Regions from separate parts of the Belnapia sp. genome, predicted to be linked through region 1. Evidence: riboswitches for the same ligand, from Rfam matches in the RefSeq annotation. Region 1 holds a riboswitch; the other holds the start of a gene.
The links. Region 1 has a riboswitch for glycine ahead of gcvT (glycine cleavage system aminomethyltransferase GcvT). Riboswitches for the same ligand answer to the same signal wherever they lie in the genome.
Positions count from the first base shown of each region.

Region 2: another riboswitch for glycine. It lies ahead of AC5JJ1_RS11985 (D-amino acid dehydrogenase); the one in region 1 lies ahead of gcvT (glycine cleavage system aminomethyltransferase GcvT).

Region 1 covers NZ_JCACHU010000182.1:93,401-109,425, reverse strand. The annotation lists gene AC5JJ1_RS28940 (ABC transporter ATP-binding protein) at 1-893, shown strand, start outside; gene AC5JJ1_RS28935 (AtpZ/AtpI family protein) at 1,028-1,324, shown strand; gene AC5JJ1_RS28930 (F0F1 ATP synthase subunit A) at 1,344-2,102, shown strand; gene AC5JJ1_RS28925 (ATP synthase subunit C family protein) at 2,157-2,381, shown strand; gene AC5JJ1_RS28920 (F0F1 ATP synthase subunit B family protein) at 2,443-3,045, shown strand; gene AC5JJ1_RS28915 (F0F1 ATP synthase subunit B) at 3,045-3,551, shown strand; gene AC5JJ1_RS28910 (ABC transporter substrate-binding protein) at 3,672-5,249, shown strand; gene AC5JJ1_RS28905 (TRAP transporter substrate-binding protein) at 5,290-6,381, opposite strand; gene AC5JJ1_RS28900 (NAD(P)-dependent oxidoreductase) at 6,396-7,421, shown strand; gene AC5JJ1_RS28895 (DMT family transporter) at 7,387-8,310, opposite strand; gene AC5JJ1_RS28890 (hypothetical protein) at 8,362-8,550, opposite strand; gene AC5JJ1_RS28885 (alpha/beta hydrolase family protein) at 8,547-9,485, opposite strand; gene AC5JJ1_RS28880 (NUDIX hydrolase) at 9,536-10,087, opposite strand; gene gcvP (aminomethyl-transferring glycine dehydrogenase) at 10,090-12,987, opposite strand; gene gcvH (glycine cleavage system protein GcvH) at 12,984-13,361, opposite strand; gene gcvT (glycine cleavage system aminomethyltransferase GcvT) at 13,374-14,480, opposite strand; glycine riboswitch at 14,527-14,622, opposite strand; glycine riboswitch at 14,626-14,717, opposite strand; gene AC5JJ1_RS28860 (hypothetical protein) at 14,776-15,303, opposite strand; gene ispH (4-hydroxy-3-methylbut-2-enyl diphosphate reductase) at 15,411-16,025, shown strand, end outside.
Region 2 covers NZ_JCACHU010000080.1:191-4,488, forward strand. The annotation lists partial or broken gene AC5JJ1_RS11970 (hypothetical protein) at 1-31, shown strand, start outside; partial or broken gene AC5JJ1_RS11975 (IS6 family transposase) at 91-171, opposite strand; gene AC5JJ1_RS11980 (IS110 family RNA-guided transposase) at 479-1,549, shown strand; gene AC5JJ1_RS11985 (D-amino acid dehydrogenase) at 2,029-3,300, opposite strand; glycine riboswitch at 3,342-3,438, opposite strand; glycine riboswitch at 3,442-3,544, opposite strand.

The DNA of each region.
Region 1 (16,025 bases):
CCAACATCTCCGGCTGGGTGGCCTTCAACGTCACCGCGATCTTCGAGAATCTGGGCGTGGTGCAGGAGGCGATGAACTCCATCGCGGTCCCCCCCACCGCGCCCGACCCGCCGGGGGCGGTGCCGCTCCGGGTCCCGCGCGGCGAGATCCGCTTCGAGGGGGTGCGCTTCGCCTATGGGCGCGAGACGGGGGTGATCCAGGGCCTCGACCTCACCATCGCGCCCGGGGAGCGCGTCGGGCTGGTCGGGCATTCGGGGGCGGGGAAGTCGACCCTCGTGAACCTCATGCTCGGCTTCTTCCGCCCTGAGGGCGGGCGCATCCTGATCGACGGCCAGGACATCGTCGGGGTGACGCAGGAGAGCCTGCGCGCCGCCATCGGTGTCGTCACCCAGGACACCGCCCTGCTGCACCGCTCGATCCGCGAGAACATCCGCTACGGGAGGCCGGAGGCGGGGATGACGGAAGTAGAGGCCGCCGCCGCCCGGGCCGCCGCCGCCGGGTTCATCGAGCAGCTGCAGGACTGGCGGGGACGGGCGGGCTACGACGCCCATGTGGGCGAGCGGGGAGTGAAGCTCTCCGGCGGGCAGCGCCAGCGCATCGCCATCGCCCGCGTCCTGCTGAAGGATGCGCCGATCCTGGTGCTGGACGAGGCGACGAGCGCCCTCGATTCCGAGGTGGAGGCCGCCATCCAGGACCAGTTGGCCGAGCTGATGGCGGGCAAGACGGTGATCGCCATCGCCCACCGCCTCTCGACCATCGCCCGGATGGACCGGCTGGTGGTGCTGGAGCACGGCCGCATCGCCGAACAGGGGACGCATGAGGGGCTGCTGCGGCGGGGCGGGGTCTATGCCCGGCTCTGGCGGCAGCAGAGCGGCGCCTTCGAGGCGGTGTGAAACCGTACCGACCCGCCATGAATCGGCTGAAAAGCGCGTGCCCTCGGCGATAGCGGCGCGCGACGGATTGACACTCCGCGGGGGGGGCCTTAGGAGCCCGGTGCCTTCCGCCGGGGTCCGACGGAGGAGCGAGGGTGAACGAGCGCGACGACTTCGAGCGGCGACTTCGGGAGGCACGGACCCGCCAGGGTCTCGACAAGCCGGCCGAGGATGCCAAGGGGGGTCTTCCGCCCGGTCCGATGGGGATCGGGTTCCGCGTCGGCGTCGAACTGGTCTCGGCCCTGGTGGTCGGGGTCGGGATCGGGCTGCTGCTGGACCGGTGGCTCGGGACGAAGCCCTGGCTTTTCCTGCTGTTCTTCGTGGCGGGCGCCGCTGCCGGAATCATGAACATCTACAGGCTGTTCAACCCGCGCAGTGGCCGGAAGATTTGACGCGACGGGAGAGGCAGCTGTGGCCGCTGAAGGCAAAGCTATCGACGCGCTGAGCCAGTTCGAGCTGGTGCCGTTCATGGGCGCCCTCGGCGAGTCCGTGCGCTTCAGCCAGTCGAACGCGCATATGCTGCTGGCCTTCGGGCTCATCACCGCGCTGATGATGTGGGGCACGGCCAAGCGCGACATCGTCCCCGGTCGGCTCCAGGCCCTGGCCGAGAGCGGCTACGAGTTCGTCCACGGCATCGTCACCGGCCAGGTGGGCGACCAGGGCAAGCGCTACTTCCCCTTCGTCTTCTCGATCTTCATGTTCGTCCTGTTCGGCAACATGATCGGCCTGTTTCCCTACGCCTTCACCTTCACCAGCCACATCGCGGTGACCTTCGCCCTCGCCGCGCTGGTCTTCGTCGTGGTGACGGTGGTGGCGCTGGCCATCCACGGCACACATTTCTTCGGCTACTTCTTCCCGGAGGGGGCGCCCAAGGCGCTCGCCCCGCTGATCATCCCGATCGAGGTCATCTCCTACCTCTCGCGGCCGATCAGCCTCTCCGTCCGTCTCTTCGCCAACATGGTCGCCGGCCACGTCATGCTGAAGGTGTTCGCCACCTTTGTCGTGATGATCGGCTCGGCGGCCGGCGTGCTGGGCCTCGTCGGCGCGGCGCTGCCCATGGCGATGAACGTCGCCCTGGTCGGGTTCGAGATCCTGGTCGCTTTCCTGCAGGCCTATGTCTTCGCCATCCTGACCAGCATCTACCTGCACGACGCGGTGCACCTGCACTGAGCCCGCCGTCGTTCGGACCTTCCACAACCACACCACCCCTGAAGGGACACTCACATGGAAGTCGCTGCCGCCAAGGCCCTCGGGGCCGGTATCGCCGTCATCGCGCTGTTCGGCGTCGGTCTCGGGATCGGCAACATCTTCTCCTCGCTGATCACCAGCGTGGCGCGCAACCCGGCCGCCCGTGACGCCGTCTTCCCGATCGGCATCCTGGGCTTCGCCCTGACGGAAGCGGTGGCGCTCTTCGCCCTGCTGATCGCCTTCCTCATCCTCTTCACCTGAGCCTGGCCGCACGGGGGGCGGCAGCCGGCTGCCCTCCGTTCGCCATGCAAGGGAGACGAGCATGAAGAAGACCATCCGGATCGCGGCCCTGCTCTCGCTCGCCACCCTGCCCGCCATGGCGCAGGTGGCGTCCGAGCATCCGGGCGCGACCAGCAGCGCCGGCATGCCGCAGCTGGATTTCGGCAATCCGTGGACGATCGCCCAGGTCATCTGGATGCTGATCATCTTCGGCGCCCTCTACTACGTGATGGCGCGCTACGCGCTGCCGCAGGTGGAAGGCGTGCTGGAGGCGCGGCGCGCGCGGATCGAAGGCGACCTCGAGAGCGCGCAGGCAGCGAAGCAGCGGGCCGATGCCGCGATGGCCGACCACCAGGCCGCGACCGCCAAGGCACGGGCCGAGGCGCAGGCTGCGGTTGCCGCCGCCACCCAGAAGGCGCAGGGCGAGGCAGCGGCGCGGGCCGAGGCGCTCAACGCCAGGCTCGCCGCGCAGATCGAGGCGGCCGAGCAGCAGATCGCCTCGGCGCGGGACAATGCCATGGGCGCGCTGCGCCAGGTGGCGACCGACACCGCGGATGCGCTCGTCACCCGGCTGATCGGCCGGAGCGACAGCGCCGCCATTGCCAAGGCAGTCGAGCGTGAGCTCGCGGCGCGGGGGCAGGCCTGATGGGTCACCATTACGAACACTTCTGGCTCGACCCGAAATTCTGGGTCGCGGTCTCCTTCGTCATCTTCTTCCTGCTCGTCGGGCGGATGGCCTGGGCGCGCATCACCGGGATGCTGGATGCGAAGGCGGACCGCGTGCGGGCCGAGCTCGCCGAGGCCTCCCGCCTGCGGGTCGAGGCGGAGGCGCTGCTGAAGCAGGCCGAGGCCGACCGCGCCGCAGCGCTGACCGAGGCGCAGGAGCTGCTGGCCCGTGCCCAGGCCGAGGCGCAGCGCGTCGGCGAGGCCTCGGCGGCGGAGGCGGAAGCCTCGGCCAAGCGGCGCGAGCGCATGGCGCTCGACCGCATCGCCGCGGCGGAGGCCGGGGCGGTGGCCGAAGTGCGGGGCGCTGCGACCGACATCGCGGTGGCGGCGGCGCGCAGCGTTATCGCCGAACGGATCGACGCCAAGGCCGATGCGGCACTGATCGACAGCGCGGTCGCGGGACTGCCGGCGCGGCTGCGCGCCTGACGCCCGCTGCCGTCTCCTGGATTGTTACGGACGGAGGCCGAAAGGCCTCCGTTCTGCTTTTCGGGCGCGGCGCTCCGGGTTAGGTTGCCCAGGTCGATTTCGCTGGGAGACCCAACAACAATGCGTCGTTTTGCCCTGGCTGCTGCCCTGCTCTGCGGCACCGCCCTCTGCGCCCAGGCCCAGACCTTCCGCTGGGCCAATGATGGCGACACCAACTCGATGGATCCCTATACCCGGCAGGAGACCTTCCTGCTGTCCTTCGGGTCCAACTTCTACGAGCCGCTGGTGCGGCGGAATGCGCAGATGGAGCCGGAGCCGGCGCTGGCCGCACGGTGGGAGCAGCCCTCGCCCACCGTCTGGCGCTTCCATCTCCGCCAAGGGGTGAAGTTCAGCGACGGCACGCCCTTCACCGCCGACGACGTGGTGTTCAGCGCCCAGCGCGCTCGGGCGCAGGGTTCCAACATCCAGTCCGTCCTGGCCTCGGTGAAGGAGATCCGCAAGGTCGACGACCACACCGTCGACTTCGAGACGCACCAGCCGAACCCCATCCTGATCCAGGAGATCACCAACTGGGGCATGTTCTCCCGCGCCTGGGCCGAGAAGAACAACGCCACGCGCCCGGCGGACCTCACCTCGCGCGAGGAGAATTTCGCGACGCGCAACGCCATGGGCACCGGCCCCTTCCTGCTGGTGAGCCGAGAGCCCGACCGCCGCACGGTGCTGCAGCCGAATCCCAACTGGTGGGACAAGCCGGTGCACAACCTCCAGCGCGTCGAGTTCAACGTCATCGCCAATGACGCCACGCGCGTCGCGGCGCTGCTCTCGAACGAAGTCGACTTCATCTACACCGTCCCGCCGCAGGACGTGACGCGCATCTCCAACACGCCGGGCGTGCGCATCATCCAGGGGCCGGAGCTCAGGACCATCTATCTCGGCCTGGACCAGTCGCGGCCGCAGCTGCTGAAGTCGGACGTGGAGGGCAAGAACCCCTTCCAGGACGTGCGGGTGCGCCGCGCCATGCTGCTGGCGATCGACGTCAACGCCATCCAGCGCACCGTCATGCGCGGCCAGTCGCGGCCGTCCAACCTGCTCTACGGGCCGGGGGTGAACGGCTTCGTCGAGGCGGATGACGTCCGCCCGGCGGTCAACGTCAACGAGGCGAAGAAGCTGCTGGCCGATGCCGGCTACCCGAACGGCTTCGGCGTCACCATGGACTGCCCGAACGACCGCTACGTGAACGACGAGGCGATCTGCACCGCGACCGTCTCCATGCTGGCGCGCATCGGCATCCGGGTGACGCTGAACGCCCAGACCCGCGCCCGCTTCTTCGCCGAGGTGAACGCGCCGCGCTACAACACCAGCTTCTACATGCTGGGCTGGACGCCGGCGACCTCGGACGCGCACAACGCGCTCTTCAGCCTGGCGGGCACGCGGAACGGCACGCGCGGCGTCTTCAACAACGGCGGCTACTCCAACCCGCGCTTCGACGCGCTGGTAGACCAGATCGCGGTGGAGACGGACCCGGCGAAGCGCCAGTCCTTCATCAGCCAGGCGAGCAAGATCCTGCAGGAGGATGTCGCCTATATCCCGCTGCACCAGCAGCAGATCGTCTGGGCGGCGCGGCAGGGCGTCGAGGTGCCGCAGACGGCGGACAACTACATCCAGCTCCGCCTGGTGCGGATGCCGGCGGCGCGCTGAGCGCCGGAACGGGGGCGGCCTGCGGGCCGCCCCCTCCCCCTCACCGCTGCGCGGTCGCGGCGGCGAGGAAGTTGCCGAGCGAGTCCTCGGCGACGCGCAGCCACTGGGTCTGCTCGAGGCGGAAGGCATCCCATTTCTCGTGGATGCGCTTGAAGCGCGGATTCTGCCCGCCGATCTCGGCATAGAGGTCCTGGCTCGCCTTGTAGCAGGCGGTCAGCACGTCGCGCGGGAAGCCGCGGAGCTGGGTGCCGGAGGCGAGGAGCCTGCGCAGCGCGGCCGGGTTCAGCACGTCATAGCGCGCGGCCATCCAATGCCAGCCCTCGGTGCAGGCGGCGTTCAGCACGGCCTTGTACTGGGCCGGCAGCTCGTCATAGGCCTTGGCATTGACCATCATGTCGATGGAGGGCGAGTACTCCCACCAGCCCGGATAGTAGTAGTACTGGGCGACGCGGTTGAAGCCGAGCTTCTCGTCGTCATAGGGCCCGACCCATTCCGCGCCGTCGATCACGCCGCGCTCCAGCGCCGGGTAGATGTCCGACCCGCCGATCTGCTGCGGCACCACGCCGAGCTTGCTGAGCACATTGCCGCCATAGCCGGCGATGCGGAATTTCAGCCCCTTCAGGTCCTCGACCGACTTGATCTCCTTCCTGAACCAGCCGCCCATCTGCGCCGCGGTGTTGCCGGCCGGGATGCCGACGACACCCTGGTCGCGGTAGACCTCGGCATAGAGATCACGCCCGCCGCCATGGGTCAGCCACGCCCAGTGCTGGCGGGTGGACAGGCCGAAGGGGATGCAGGTGGCGATCGCCAGCGACGGATCCTTGCCGAGGTAATAGTAGGCGCTGGTGTAGCCGCATTCGACATTGCCGTTGCCCACGGCATCGAGCACCTGCAGCGCCGGCACAAGCTCGCCCGGGCCGAAGGGTTGGATCTGGAAGGCGCCGTCGGTCATCTCCGAGACGCGCCTGGCGATGAACTCCTGCGTGCCCCAAAGGGTGTCGAGGGATTTCGGGAAGCTGCCCGGGCAGCGCCAGCGGATGCGCGGCTGGGCGGAGGCGAGGTTCGGCGTGGCCAGCGCAGCGGCGCCGGCCGTGCCGGCAGCGCCCGTCGCGATGAAGCGGCGGCGGTTCATGCAGGAAGACTCCCTTGTTTCGTTTCCCAGGCCCAGCTTGCGCGGAAGCGGCGCCCAGCGCAACGAGCGGATGGCTTTCCGCGCCGGCGGCGCGATGCCAGTCTTCCCGTTCCAAAGGGAGACGACGCATGGGTGACAGGATCGGGTTCATCGGCCTCGGGCGGATGGGGCGCGGCATGGCCTCCAACATCCGCCGCAAGCAGCATCCGCTGACGGTGCACGACATCGCGCCGGGGCCGGTGGCGGCGCTGGAGGAGCTGGGCGCCGCCTCGGCCGGCAGCGCTGCCGCCGTCGCCCAAGCGAGCGACGTGGTGCTGACCATGCTGCCCGGGCCGCGGGAGGTGCAGTCCTCCATCCTCGGCGCCGACGGCATCCTCGCCAACATCAAGCCGGGCGGGCTGGTGATGGACATGTCGACGGTGGACCCGGAGACCACGGATGCACTGGCCGCCGCCTGCGCCGCGCGCGGCATCGGCTTCGTCGATGCGCCGGTCGGGCGGCTGGCGCTGCATGCGGATCGCGGCGAATCGCTCTTCATGGTCGGCGCGAGCGAGGCCGACTTCGCGCGCGTCAAGCCGCTGCTGGAGGCGATGGGGACGACCATCCACCATTGCGGCGGGCCCGGCGCGGGGACGCGGACCAAGCTGGTCAACAACTACCTCGCCATCATCCTCTGCCAGCTGAATGCGGAGGCGCTGTCGCTCTCCGCCGCCTTCGGCCTCGACCTCGAGAAGACGCTGGAGGTACTGCACGGGACGACGGCGACCAACGGCCAGCTCAAGGTGAACTGGCCGAACAAGGTGCTGGCGGGCGACACCGAGCCGGGCTTCGCCATCGACCTGGCGCACAAGGACCTGTCGCTGATCGTCCAGGCGGCGAATGCGGCGAAGGTGACGCTGCCGGTGGCGGCTGCCGCGCGCGAGGCCTTCAGCAGCGCCCGCGGCCGCGGCTGGGGGCAGAAGGATTTCTCGGCGATGCTCGATGCGCAGTGCGAGCTGGCGGGGATCAAGCCGCCGCGCCTCGGCGCCTCCAGCGGCTGACGAGGCGCCCGTCGATCAGCGCCAGCCCCGCCGCGACCCCCGCCATGCCGAGCGCATGGCGGGGCGCCAAGGCCTCCCCCAGCACCAGCGCGCCGAGCAGGATGGCGGAGACCGGCACCAGCAGGGTCACCAGCAGCAGGTTCACCGGCCCGGCCGAGGCCAGCAGCCGGAAATACAGCAGATAGGCGAGCGCGGTGGAGAGCAGGCCGAGCCCCGCCAGCGCCGCCGCCATCGCGGGCGAGGGCACCGGCAAGGCCCAGGGCGGCGAGAGCAGCAGGACCGGCGGCAGCAGGAGCAGGGTCGATGCCGTGGTCTGGCCCGCCGCCGCGACCAGCGGCGGGATGCCGAGCGCGCGGACCCGCAGGCCGAACAGCCCGGCCAGGGCATAGGCGAAGGTCGCCAGCAGCATCGCCGCCGTCGCCAGCGCATGGCCGGAGAGGCCCCCCGCAAGGTCGGCGCCGACCATCGCCGCGACGCCGGCGAAGCCCAGCAGGGTCCCCGCCAGGCGGCGCGGCGTCGCGCGCTCGGCCCCCGCCGCATGCGCCACCAGCACGCCCCAGAGCGGCGTCGTGGCGTTCAGGATGGAGGCGACGCCCGAGGGCAGGCTGCCCTGCGCCCAGACGATCAGGCCGAAGGGAACCGCATTGTTCAGCAGCCCCATGCCGAGGAAGGCAGCGAGCGCCGCGCGGTCGCGCCGCACCGGCAGCCGCAGCGCGGCGACCAGGCTCCAGAGCGCCGCCGCGGCGATCGCCACGCGCAGCAGCACGATCGGCAGCGGCGGCCATTCCCTGACCGCCACGCCAACGAAGAAGAAGGACCCGCCCCAGAGGACGGAGAGAGCGACCAGCAAGGCCCAGTCGCGGGAGATCATCTGCGGCGCGTGTTGCATCGGGCCAGCCTGCCCGCGGCGCCCCAGGCCGTGCCATCCGCCGGTTGCGCTTCAGTCGTCGCGTCCGCCCGGCGTGCTGTCGGTGATGCCGGGCGGGTCCGGGTAGAGGTCGGAGGGAACCTTGGCCTTCGGGTTGGTCGTGGTGCCGCCCTGCTGCACCTTGGCCGCCGTCGTCTTGGAATTGGGGTCGGCGGTGTTCATCGTCTCGGCAGCGCCGGTCGGCTTCTGGTCGGCCATCATCCGAAATCCTTGCAGGTGAGGCGGTCGCCCGGCGCCAGCAACCCGGGCATGCCGGCGAGCAGCGCCGCGCGCGCGGCGGCATCGCCGAGCAGCGTGGCGCGGAGGAAGGCCGTGGCGAGGCCCGCCGTGCGGGCATGGAAGGCCGGGTCGGCCCAGCGCGGGCCGGCGGCGCGCTCATCGGCAAAGGCGGCATGGGTGGCGCCGGCCAGCACCGCCAGGGCCTGGGGCGGGCCGCTGATGGAGCGGAAGGGCAGCTCCCGGTCCTCCGCCGTGACGCTGTCGATGAAGCCGGAATCGAGCGTGCCGGTGACGTGCAGCATCGGCCGGGCGATGCGGCCGAAGGCGAAGCGGGGCGAGAGGCCGCGCGGCGGGATGGGCGAGAGGGCGATGCCGGCCTTCAGCCGCGCATCGGGCAGGGCGAGGCCATGGTCGCCGCCCGGCAGGCGCTGGCCGAGCAGGTGCTGCACCAGCCAGGCGCCGTAGGAATGGCCGGCGGCGGCGAGGCGCTGCGCGTCCACCCGCTCCCGCAAGCCGGGGCGGCGGGTCAGCTCGCCGAGCGCGAAGATCCCGTCCTGCAACCGGGCGAAGGCCTGGCCGGCATCGAGCGCCGCGGCGGCCATGGCGGCCGAGATGTCGGCCCGGCCCTGCCACAGGCCGGCATCGGTGCCCGGATGCTGGACATGGAGGACGAGGAAGCCGGCCTCGGCCAGGGCCTGGCCCAGATAGGCCAGCCCCTCGCGCGAGCCGCCGAGGCCGTGGGAGACCAGCACCGCCGGGGCCGGGCCCTCCGCATCGGGCAGGCGGATCAGCACCGGCAGGCTGCGGTTGCGGGCGGGGTCGGTCCAGGTGTCGCGGATCATGGGCGCCGGCGCGGCGGCCAGGGGGGCGGGCCTGGTGGCGAGGCCCGCAAGGGCGAGGAAGCGGCGGCGTTGCATCGGGTCCGGAGGGTGGTCACCCGGGCGGAACGCCGCGTCCCGCTGACGGTTCAGGCGCCCAGCCGGCCGCTTTCCCGCAAGGCGAGCAGGAGGCCGCCGACATGGTTGGCATTGGCGACCGCCCCCTCGGCCAGGCCGGCGAGGACGGCGGCCAGCGGCAGGACCTCCACGGCGATCTCCTCGCCATGATCGAGGCGCTGGGCGCCGGCCGGGACGGCGCCCTCGGCGAGGACGACGTGGACGCGGTTGCCGGCATGGGCCGGGTCGTTCCGCAGCGTGGCGACGAGGCGGAAGGCGGGGGCGTCGTAGCCCGTCTCCTCGGTGAATTCGCGGCGGGCGGCGGCGACCGGGTCGGCTTCCCCTGGCTCCACGATGCCGCCGGGGAGCTCCAGCGTCATGCCGCCGAGGCCGGGGCGGAACTGGCGCACCAGCACCAGCCGGCCATCCGGCGTCAGCGCCACGACATTCACCCAGTCCGCCCAGTCGAGCATGTACCAGGGGTCGAGCACCGCGCCGGCCCCGGTCTCCCAGGCCTCGGCGCGGAGATGGACCCAGCGGTCGCGGTGGACGGTGCGGTTGCCCGTCCGCCGCCAGGGCCGCACCGTCACTCCGCGGCCTGGAGGTGCATCCGCTCCGCATAGGCCTCGAGCGGCGCGCAGGTGCAGACCAGGTTGCGGTCGCCATGGACATTGTCCACGCGCTTGACCGGCGGCCAGTACTTGTTGCCGCGGACGAAGGGCAGCGGGAAGGCCGCCTCTTCCCGGCTGTAGGGATGCGTCCACTCGCTCGCCATGACCTCGGCGGCGGTATGGGGCGCGTTCTTCAGCGGGTTGTCGGCGCGGTCGCTGCGGCCCTGCTCCACCGCGCGGATCTCGGCGCGGATGGCGATCATGGCGTCGCAGAAGCGGTCCAGCTCCTCCTTCGGCTCGCTCTCGGTGGGCTCCACCATCAGCGTGCCGGAGACGGGCCAGGACATGGTCGGCGCGTGGTAGCCGTAGTCCTGCAGCCGCTTGGCGATGTCCTCGACCATCACGCCGCCGCCCTGCTGGAAGCCGCGGCAGTCGAGGATGCACTCATGCGCCACCATGCCGCGCAGGCCGCGGTAGAGCACGGGGAAGTGCCCCTCCAGCCGGCGGGCGATGTAGTTGGCGGAGAGGATCGCAACCGCAGTCGCCCGCGTCAGCCCCTCGGCGCCCATCATGCGGATATAGGCGTAGGAGATGGGCAGGATGGCGGCGCTGCCGAAGGGCGCCGAGGAGACGGGGCCATAGCCCGTCGCCGGGCCGGCGCCGCGGTGGAAGGGGTGGTTCGGCAGGTGTGGCGCAAGATGCGCCGCGACGCCGATCGGGCCGACGCCCGGGCCGCCGCCGCCATGCGGGATGCAGAAGGTTTTGTGCAGGTTCAGGTGGCAGACATCGGCGCCGATGGCGGCCGGCGAGGTCAGGCCGACCTGGGCGTTCATGTTGGCGCCGTCCATGTAGACCTGCCCGCCATGGCGATGGATCAGGGCGCAGATCTCGCGGATCTGCTCCTCGAAGACGCCATGGGTGGAGGGGTAGGTCACCATCAGCGCGGCGAGCCTCTCCGCATGCTGCGCCGCCTTGGCCTCCAGGTCCTTGAGGTCCACGTTGCCGTCGCGGTCGCAGCCGACGACGACGACCTTCATCCCCGCCATCACCGCCGAGGCCGGGTTGGTGCCATGGGCGCTGGAGGGGATGAGGCAGACATCGCGCTGCGCGTTGCCCTGGGCGCGGTGCCAGGCGCGGATGGCGAGCAAGCCGGCATACTCGCCCTGGCTGCCGGCATTCGGCTGCAGCGAGACGGCGGCGAAGCCGGTGATGGCGCAGAGCCAGGACTCCAGCCGCTTGATCATCTCGAAATAGCCCTCGGCCTGATCCTCCGGTGCGAAGGGGTGAATGTCGGCGAAGCCCGGGAAGGTGACCGGGATCATCTCCGCCGTCGCATTCAGCTTCATCGTGCAGGAGCCGAGCGGGATCATGCTGCGGTTCAGCGCGACGTCCTTGTCCTCGAGCCGCTTGAGGTAGCGCAGCATCGCATGCTCGGAGTGATGGCTGCGGAAGACCTCGGCGGTGAGGTAGGGGCTGCGGCGAACGAGGGCCGGCGGCAGGCTGGCCTCCGGCCGCAGCGCATCGAGCGCGCCGCCGCCGAGCAGCTCGGCGAGAGAGGCGAGCTCGTCCCGCGTCACCGTCTCGTTGAGGGCGATGGAAACGCAGCCCTCATCGACGCGCCAGAGGTTGAAGCCGCGCGCCACGGCGCCCTGCACCAACGAATCCGCACGGTCGCCGGCCTCGATGGCGATGGTGTCGAAAAAGGCAGCATGCCGCAGCGTAAAGCCGCCGCGCCGCGCCGCATCGGCCAGCAGCCGCGCCTGGAGGTTCACCCGGCGGGCGATGCGCGCCAGTCCCTCCGGCCCGTGCCAGACGGCATACATCCCCGCCATCACGGCGAGCAGCACCTGCGCGGTGCAGATGTTCGAGGTCGCCTTCTCGCGGCGGATATGCTGCTCGCGGGTCTGGAGCGCGAGGCGCATGGCCGGATTGCCCGCGGCATCAACCGAAACGCCGACGAGGCGGCCGGGCAGCAAGCGCTTGAGCGGGTCCTTCACCGCCATATAGGCGGCATGCGGCCCGCCATAGCCGAGCGGCACGCCGAAGCGCTGGGTGCTGCCGATGACGACATCGGCGCCCATCTCGCCGGGCGGCGTCAGCAGGCAGAGCGAGAGCGGGTCGGCGGCGACGATGGCGAGGCCGCCCACGGCCTGCACCGCGGCGATCTCGGGCGCGAGGTCGCGCACCTCGCCGGTCGTGCCGGGATAATTCAACAGCAGGGCGAAGGGCTTCTCGGCCGCGGCCGCCTCGGCGATGCCGGCGGGCGGGGCGACCACGACGCGGAGCCCGACCGGCTCGGCCCGCGTCCGCACCACTGCCAGCGTCTGCGGGTGCAGGTCGGCGGCGACCAGCAGCGTGTCGCCCTTGCCCTTATGCGCCGCATGGGCGAGCGCCACCGCCTCGGCCGCCGCCGTGCCCTCGTCGAGGAGGGAGGCATTGGCGACCGGCAGGCCGGTGAGGTCTGCCACCATGGTCTGGAAGTTTACCAGCGCCTCGAGCCGCCCCTGGGCGATCTCCGCCTGGTAGGGCGTGTAGGCGGTGTACCAGCCGGGGTTCTCCAGCACGTTGCGCAGGATCACCGGCGGCACATGGGTGCCGTGATAGCCGAGGCCGATCAGCGACTTCACCCGGCTGTTCCGCTCGGAGAGGCCGCGCAGCTCGGCAATGACCTCGGCCTCCGTCGCCGGCGGCGGCAGGCCAGTCAGGTCGGCGCCTGCGATGGCGGCCGGCACGGTGCGGCTGGCCATCTCCTCGAGGCTCGCCGCGCCGACGACGCGCAGCATCTCGGTGATGTCCTCGGGGCCCGGGCCGATATGGCGGCGGGCGAATTCCGTGCCTTCCTCCAGCGCGGCCAGTTCGACAAGAGCGCTCATGCCTGGCTGTCCACGAAGGCGGCGTAGGCGCTCTCATCCATCAGCGCGGCGACGGCGGCGGGGTCGGCGGGCTCGATCTTGAAGAACCAGCCCTCGCCCGTCGGCTCGCGGTTGATGAGGCCGGGGTCGTCCGTCAGCGCCGCATTCACCTCGACGATGCGCCCGGCGATCGGGGCATAGACGTCGGAGGCGGCCTTCACGCTCTCGACCACGGCGATCGCCTCGCCGGCCGCGACCTCGCGCCCGATCTCGGGCAGGTCGACGAAGACCACGTCGCCAAGGGCGTTCTGCGCATGGTCGGTGATGCCGATGGTGGCGGCATCGCCCTCGGCCCGCACCCACTCATGGTCCTGGGTGTATTTCAGCTCTGGCATGGCTCGGTGTCCTCAGCGGGCGTAGCGGTGGGGAACGAAGGGCATGGGCGCGATGCGGGCCGCAAGCGGCCGGCCGCGCACGATCAACTCGATAGGGGTGCCATCGGCGGCATGGGGGCGGGCGACATAGCCCATCGCCATCGGCGCCTCGAGCGAGGGGCCGAAGCCGCCGGAGGTGACGCTGCCGATGGTCTCGCCGCCCGGGGCATGGATCATTGTCTCGCCGCGGGCCGGCTGGCGCCCCTCGGGGCGGAGGCCGACGCGGACCCGGGCGGTGCCGTTGGCCAGCTCCTCCCGCACCCGCTCGGCGCCAGCGAAGTCCCAGGCCATGCGGCGGCGCTTGCCGATGGACCAGGTGAGGGCGGCCTCGACCGGGCTCGTCGTCTCGTCGATATCGGTGCCGTAGAGGCAGAGCCCGGCCTCGAGCCGCAGCGAATCGCGGGCGCCGAGGCCGGTGGGCTGCACGCCGGGCAGGCTCAGCAGGTGCTTCGCCAGCGCCTCGGCCGATTCGGCGGGGGCGCCGATCTCCCAGCCATCCTCGCCGGTATAGCCGCTGCGGCTGGCGATGACGGGGATGCCGCCGATCTCGGCCTCGGCGATGCCCATGAAGGAGAGCGCCGCGAGCGCCGGGGCGACCGGCGCCATGGCCGGCGCGGCGCCCGGCCCCTGGAGGGCCAGCAACGCCCGGTCCGGCCGGCGGTGGAGGCGGACGCCGGCGGGCAGGACCGATTCGACCAGGTCGAAATCATCGTGCTTGCGGCTGGCATTGACCACCAGCAGCAGCCGGTCGCCCAGATTGGCCACCATGAAGTCGTCGAAGATGCCGCCCTCCGGCGTCATCAGCAGGCCGTAGCGCTGGCGGCCGGGCTTCAGCCCCTGCACATCGGCGGGCGTCACCTGCTCCAGCGCCGCCGCCGCGCCGTCGCCAACCAGCTCGGCCTGGCCCATATGGGACACGTCGAAGAGGCCGGCCGCGCTTCGGACGTGCAGGTGCTCGGCCATGATCCCGGCCTGGTACTGGACCGGCATGGCATAGCCGGCGAAGGCGACCATCCGGCCCCCGAGGGCGCGGTGCAGGCCGGCGAGCGGCGTCTCGAGCAGTGTATCGGTCTCGGCCACGGGTCCCCCGACCGCATCTGCGGCGTGAGTTGAAGTCCGTGGCCCCCCTCTGTCCGGTGAACCTGAGAGATTCGGCGGGCGGCCTTGGGCCGGGCCTTACTCCTTCGGTGCCGGTGCCTTGCGGCACCAGGCTTTCCAGAGGCCCCTTCTCCGCGCGGCCCTTCTGCCTGAGCGTTTCCGGGGGCCGGTTGCGCCTTCGGCGGGGGCGTCGCCACCCCTCTCTCCCGCGCGGTATCTGCGGGTGAGACTGTCTACTCCCGCAGGGGCTGCGGGCGCAATGGCCCGTTGCGGGCGATCAGCGCGGCCCGCGGCGGCGGTTGAGCGCCAGGTCCTGCTCGTCGAGCTGGAAGGAGACCAGGATCCGGTAATCCCCCGCCCGCCGATTCGCCCCGACCGGCAGGCTGATGGAGACCGGTGCGCTGCTGACCGAGGCCCGCGTCTCGTTCCGGCCGAAGACCACCCTGTCGGTGAAGTTCTGCCGGCTGAGGATGGCATCCGTCTGCCGGTCGAGCACGGCGACGAACCAGGGCAGCTCGACCGCCCGCCCCTCGGAGGCCGGGCCGCGCTCCACCGAGAAGCCGGCCGTCATCGTCACGTCGATGCTGCGCTCGCCCCGCCCGGCCTTGCAGGTGCCGTTGATGCTGACCAGCCGGGCATCGTAGTCGAGGCCGGTGAGGTCCTGCGGGCCGCCGGCGCGGTAGCGGGTGAGGTCGGCCCCCTCCCCCAGCAGGCCCGGATTCGGGCAGGCGATCGGCAATTGGGTGCCGATGCCGCCGCCGCACCCGGCCAAAAGCAGCGCCAACAGGACAAGACTCGACCGCATCACCATATCCCCCTTGAGCCCGGACGGCGGGCCGCTAGTGTGCGCCCCGCCCACTGTGCCCGCCGGCCCTTCGGCACGGCAAATAGCGCCAGCGAGCGAGAGGCACCATGGACCTGCACCCCCACGCGCCCGAGCGCAACCTGCCCCGCCTGGACGTCCTCCTGGCCGGACCCCGCGGCTTCTGCGCCGGCGTCGACCGCGCGATCAAAATCGTGGAGGAGGCGATCCGCCGCTACGGCGCCCCCGTCTATGTCCGGCACGAGATCGTCCACAACCGCTTCGTGGTCGAGAGCCTGGAGCGGCAGGGCGCCATCTTCGTGGAGGAGCTGGACGAGGTGCCGGACGATGCGCCGGTCGTCTTCTCCGCCCATGGCGTGCCGAAATCGGTCCCGGCCGAGGCCAGCCGCCGCAAGCTCTTCTACCTCGACGCCACCTGCCCGCTGGTCAGCAAGGTGCACCGCGAGGCGGAGCAGCATTTCAGCCGCGGCCGGCACATCCTGCTGATCGGCCATGCCGGGCATCCGGAGGTGGTGGGCACCATGGGCCAGCTGCCCGAGGGCACCGTCACCCTGATCGAGGACGAGGCGCAGGCCCGCACGGCGCCGGTGCCGGAGGACCGGCCGCTGGCCTTCATCACCCAGACCACCCTCTCGGTCGACGACACGACGGATATCGTGGCGGCGCTGCGCGAGCGCTTCCCCGGGATCCACGCGCCGGCGAAG
Region 2 (4,298 bases), on a different contig from region 1:
GCAGGAGACGTGTGCCCAGATGGCGGCGTGAGATCGCGCAAGCTCTGCCTTGCGGTCGAACGCACCCGGTCACCAAACAATGTGACAATGCCCGCGAGCGGCCAGCATCTCCTCGGCCATGCGTAGACTGAGAGGGAAGCGAAAGTAGAGCCAAACCGCTTGGCTGATCACCTCGGCCGGAAACCGGTGACCGGCATAGGGCGACTTGGCGGCAAGAGAACACTTTTCGGGCTTTTACCGATGGCTGCTCCGCCGGCCCAGCCCGGTCAACTTGACTATGAGAGTGTTGGTGTTGTCCGGCGGGTCTGACCCTCAACTTGATTGACCCGGTGTCATGGTACCGACGTGTCGGCCTGCCGGACGACGCTCGGCGATCGGGCGGGAGGTGACCTCATAGAAGCCTGAGGCCGTCCATCCCGTCACAGTCCTGCTCGCCCGCCGGATCTCCGGACCCGCACCCGATGGGAGAACCGGCAGCATGAACAAGGCCAGCCCACACGACATCATCGTCGGCATCGACACTCACAAACACACCCACGCCGCCGTGGCCGTCACCGGGCTCGGCGCCCGGGTTGGGGAGCTGACGATCCGTGTTGGCCTTGAGGGCTACCGTGAGCTCGAGGCCTGGGCCCGATCACTGGGAGCCGTCCGCGCCTTCGGCATCGAGGGCACGGGCGCGTACGGTGCTGGCCTGGCGCGCTTTCTTCGTGCGACGGGCCATACCGTTCACGAGGCCGGCCGGCCCGATCGCGGGCGGCGCCACCGGCATGGCAAAACGGACCACCTCGATGCCGAAGGCGCCGCCCGCGCCGTGCTGGGTGGGCAGGCCACGGCTTTGCCCAAGGCCGGCACAGGTAAGGTGGAGATGATCAGGCACCTCAAGGTCGCCCGTGACACCGCCGTCAAGGCGCGCACCCAGGCCATGCTGGCGCTGAAGGCCATCATGATCAGCGCTCCGGCAGCTCTGCGCGAGCAGCTCGAGGCAGTCGCCGGCCGGGTGGCGCTGGTCCGGCATCTGGCGGCATTGCGGCCGGGGCCGCTGACCACGACCACCGCTTCAGCCAAGGCCAGCCTGCGTGCCATCGCTCGCCGCTGGCTCGACCTCGACGTCGAGATCCGGTCACACGATGCCCACCTCGGCCGGCTGGCCGAGCGGTGCGCGCCGGAGATGGTCGCGGCGCATGGCATGGGGACCGCGACCGCGGCGGAGATGCTTGTCCTCGTCGGCGACGAGCCGGAGCGGATCCACTCCGAAGCTGCCTTCGCCACGCTCTGCGGCGCCTGCCCAGTGCCGGCTTCGAGCGGCAAAACCAGCAGGCATAGGTTGAACCGCGGTGGGCATCGTCAGGCCAACGCTGCCCTCCACCGCGTGGTGGTCGTGCGCATGCGCACTCACCAGCCCACCATCGACTACCTCCGGCGTCGCACGGCTGAGGGCAAGAGCAAGCGGGAGATCATTCGCTGCCTCAAGCGCTTCGTCGCACGCGAGATCTTCGGCTATCTCTGCCGTCCATCCAAAGGCGTCTGCCCAGCCCAAAACGCCGCTTGACCACTATAGGAGCATCGGTGCCTTTGGAACGCCAAGCTGTATCCACACCCTCCGGCACACCCGCCCGATCGAGGCTCATGTCGAGCAAGACGGTGCCGCTCGAAGACGGATGCACGGCCACGAGCGAGGAGACGCGTAGCACGTCCCCGGTGGTGAGCAGGAGCCCGAAGGATCCGCCGCGCACATCGAGCATGCGGTCGACGAACCATGCGGGAAGCAGAGCGGTGTCGGTAGGATCGGCAACTCGCGTCCAGGTCTGGCTCACTGTTCGTCAGCCAGCGACAGGGTTGGACAAATCGCTGGCCGCCCTGCAAACCTGTATTGCAAGTGCCTCTGGGCCTGCCCTGCCCGCATCGGTCGCGCGTTGATCCGTTGGGAATGAAGTGGCTTGCATGGCGGCCTTTCGTGTTGCGTCCGTGGTCACGGCGGGAGCCGCAGCGTGAATGACGCCACCCGGCAAGATGCCGGGTGGCGGCGGATCAGGCCGCCAGGGGCACTGCCGGGGTGGTGGCTTCGGCCCCACCCACGGCCTCGGCCACCATCTGTGCGGTAGCGGCCGAGAGCGTCCAGCCGAGATGACCGTGGCCGGTATTGTAGAACACGCCCGGCCGGCTGCCAGCGCCGATGCGCGGCAGCATGCCAGGCGTCATCGGCCGCAGCCCCGCCCAGGGCACGGTGCGGGCGGTGTTGACCTCAGGAAAGAGCTCCTCCGTCCAGCGCACCAGCGGACGGATACGGTCCATGCGGATGTCACGGTTCTCGCCGTTGAACTCAGCCGTGCCGGCTACCCGGAAGCGGTCGATGCCGAGCCGACTGCTGACGATCTTGGTGGCGTCGTCCAGCAGGCTGACCGAGGGCGCCGCCTCTCGGCTGCGCGGATCGTCGAGGTGGACGGTGATGGAATAGCCCTTCACCGGATAGACGTTGATGCGGTCGCCGAGCATGGCGGCGAAGCGACGGCTGGCGACGCCGGCGCAGATCACGACGGCATCGACCCGCAGGAGCTCGGTACCTTCGTCGCCTGTGGCCGGCCGCCACGCGACCACGATGCCGTCCCGCTCATGCCGGATCGCGGTCACGTCGGCCTCAAACAGGAAGCGGGCGCCGCGGCGCTGGCAGGCCTCGGCGAGGCCGCGCGTGTACTTATGGATGTCGCCGGTGGAGTCCGATGGGGTGAAGAAGCCGCCATAGTAGCTGCCGTGCAGCGTCGGTTCGATCCGGCGCATCTCCTCCGGCGTGACAGAATGCCGATCCAGGCCACCCTCCCGCAGCAGCACGTTGACGCGTGCGGCGGCGTCGAAGCCGGCTTGGTCTCGATAGACGTGTAAGATGCCGCGCTGCTCGACGTCGAAATCGATACCTTCCTCCTCGGCGATCGAGAACAGGTGCTTGCGCGCCTCAATGGCCAGCCTCGTGGTGGCGATCGTGTTGGCGCGGTAGTTCCGAATCTGGCCAGTGAACTCGCCTAGCCAGGAATACTTGTGAACGCTCGGCCGCGGGTTCAGCAGCAGCGGCGCATCCTGGCGCAGGATCCACTTCATGCCTTTCAGCACGGTGGCCGTGCTGTTCCAGACCTCGGCGTTGCTGGCAGACAGCTGTCCGCCGTTGGCGAACGAGGTCTCCATAGCGGCGTAGCGGTGGCGGTCGAGCACCACCACGTCATGCCCGCGTCGCAGGAGCGCGTAGGCCGTGGTGACCCCAGTGATTCCCGATCCGATGACTGCGATTGTGCTCACATCACGCTCCGACACAAAGGTTCGCAGCGAACGGTATGACGGCCGTCCCTGCCCCCATCTGTCTCGGTGCCTGAGAGCTTAGCCCGGGCTTTCCTGGCGAAAGCGGCGGGATATCCCCTTCGGCGGGCGCCACAGCGGCGCCTCTCTCCAGATCGTCCTCGCTACGCGGTCCTGGGTGCCTGAGAGTTTCCCGGGGGGTTGCTCCTTCGGCGGCCTCCAGATCCCGTAGGACCCCGAAGCTCTCTCCCGCATACCTCAGCGGACAAAGGCGATATCGTGAGCCACCTCTGCCAAGTCAACGGAATTTCTGCATCGGTCTTGCGCTCTCTTCGGCCGTCCAAACCCTGTCGCGGCGTATATACGTCGCGGCTGAAAACTTCCCCGAGCAACCCAGCAGGCACGGACTCGGGCGACAAACCGCCGCTTTCCGATCAACAAGGACATAAAGCCGCCGTCAGTGGCGGCACCACAGCGATACCCCAATCGACTGAGCTAAGTCAGTCACATGCGATAAGAGCCGCTGGCCATCTCACACCGCTACCTCGACCAAGTTGCGGATCGAGAAGCCTGGGGGAATCCCGGCTGAGCTTACCTCAACGAGCCGCGCTACTCCTGGCCTTGCGGCTGGCGTCTCAGCGGCACTGCGCGCAAGTCAGCAAACCGCGTCGCTCTCGTGCCGGCGAGACAAGATAGCCGCAGCGGATGCAGTTGGTGCAGGTGTCATCCGCCGCGAAGGGATCGGCAAAAGCCCGCTTGGTCGACCTTGGCGTGCCCTCTGGGCGCTCCGGCTTGATGGTACGCGGCTTGTGGCTGCTTCTAGTCGGGACATCGGCGGCAGCCTCGACAGGTTGGATCGGCGGCAGCAGCGGGTCCCAGCCGGGCATAAAATGCCCAACCGGTGGGGTGGGTTTCAGAGCTTCCGGTGAAGCTGTGGTTGGCGGCGGCGATGGGGCAGGGCGGGCGTTGAATCCGTTCGGCCAACTTGCGGCGTACGCAGAGGACCCTGGCCGACG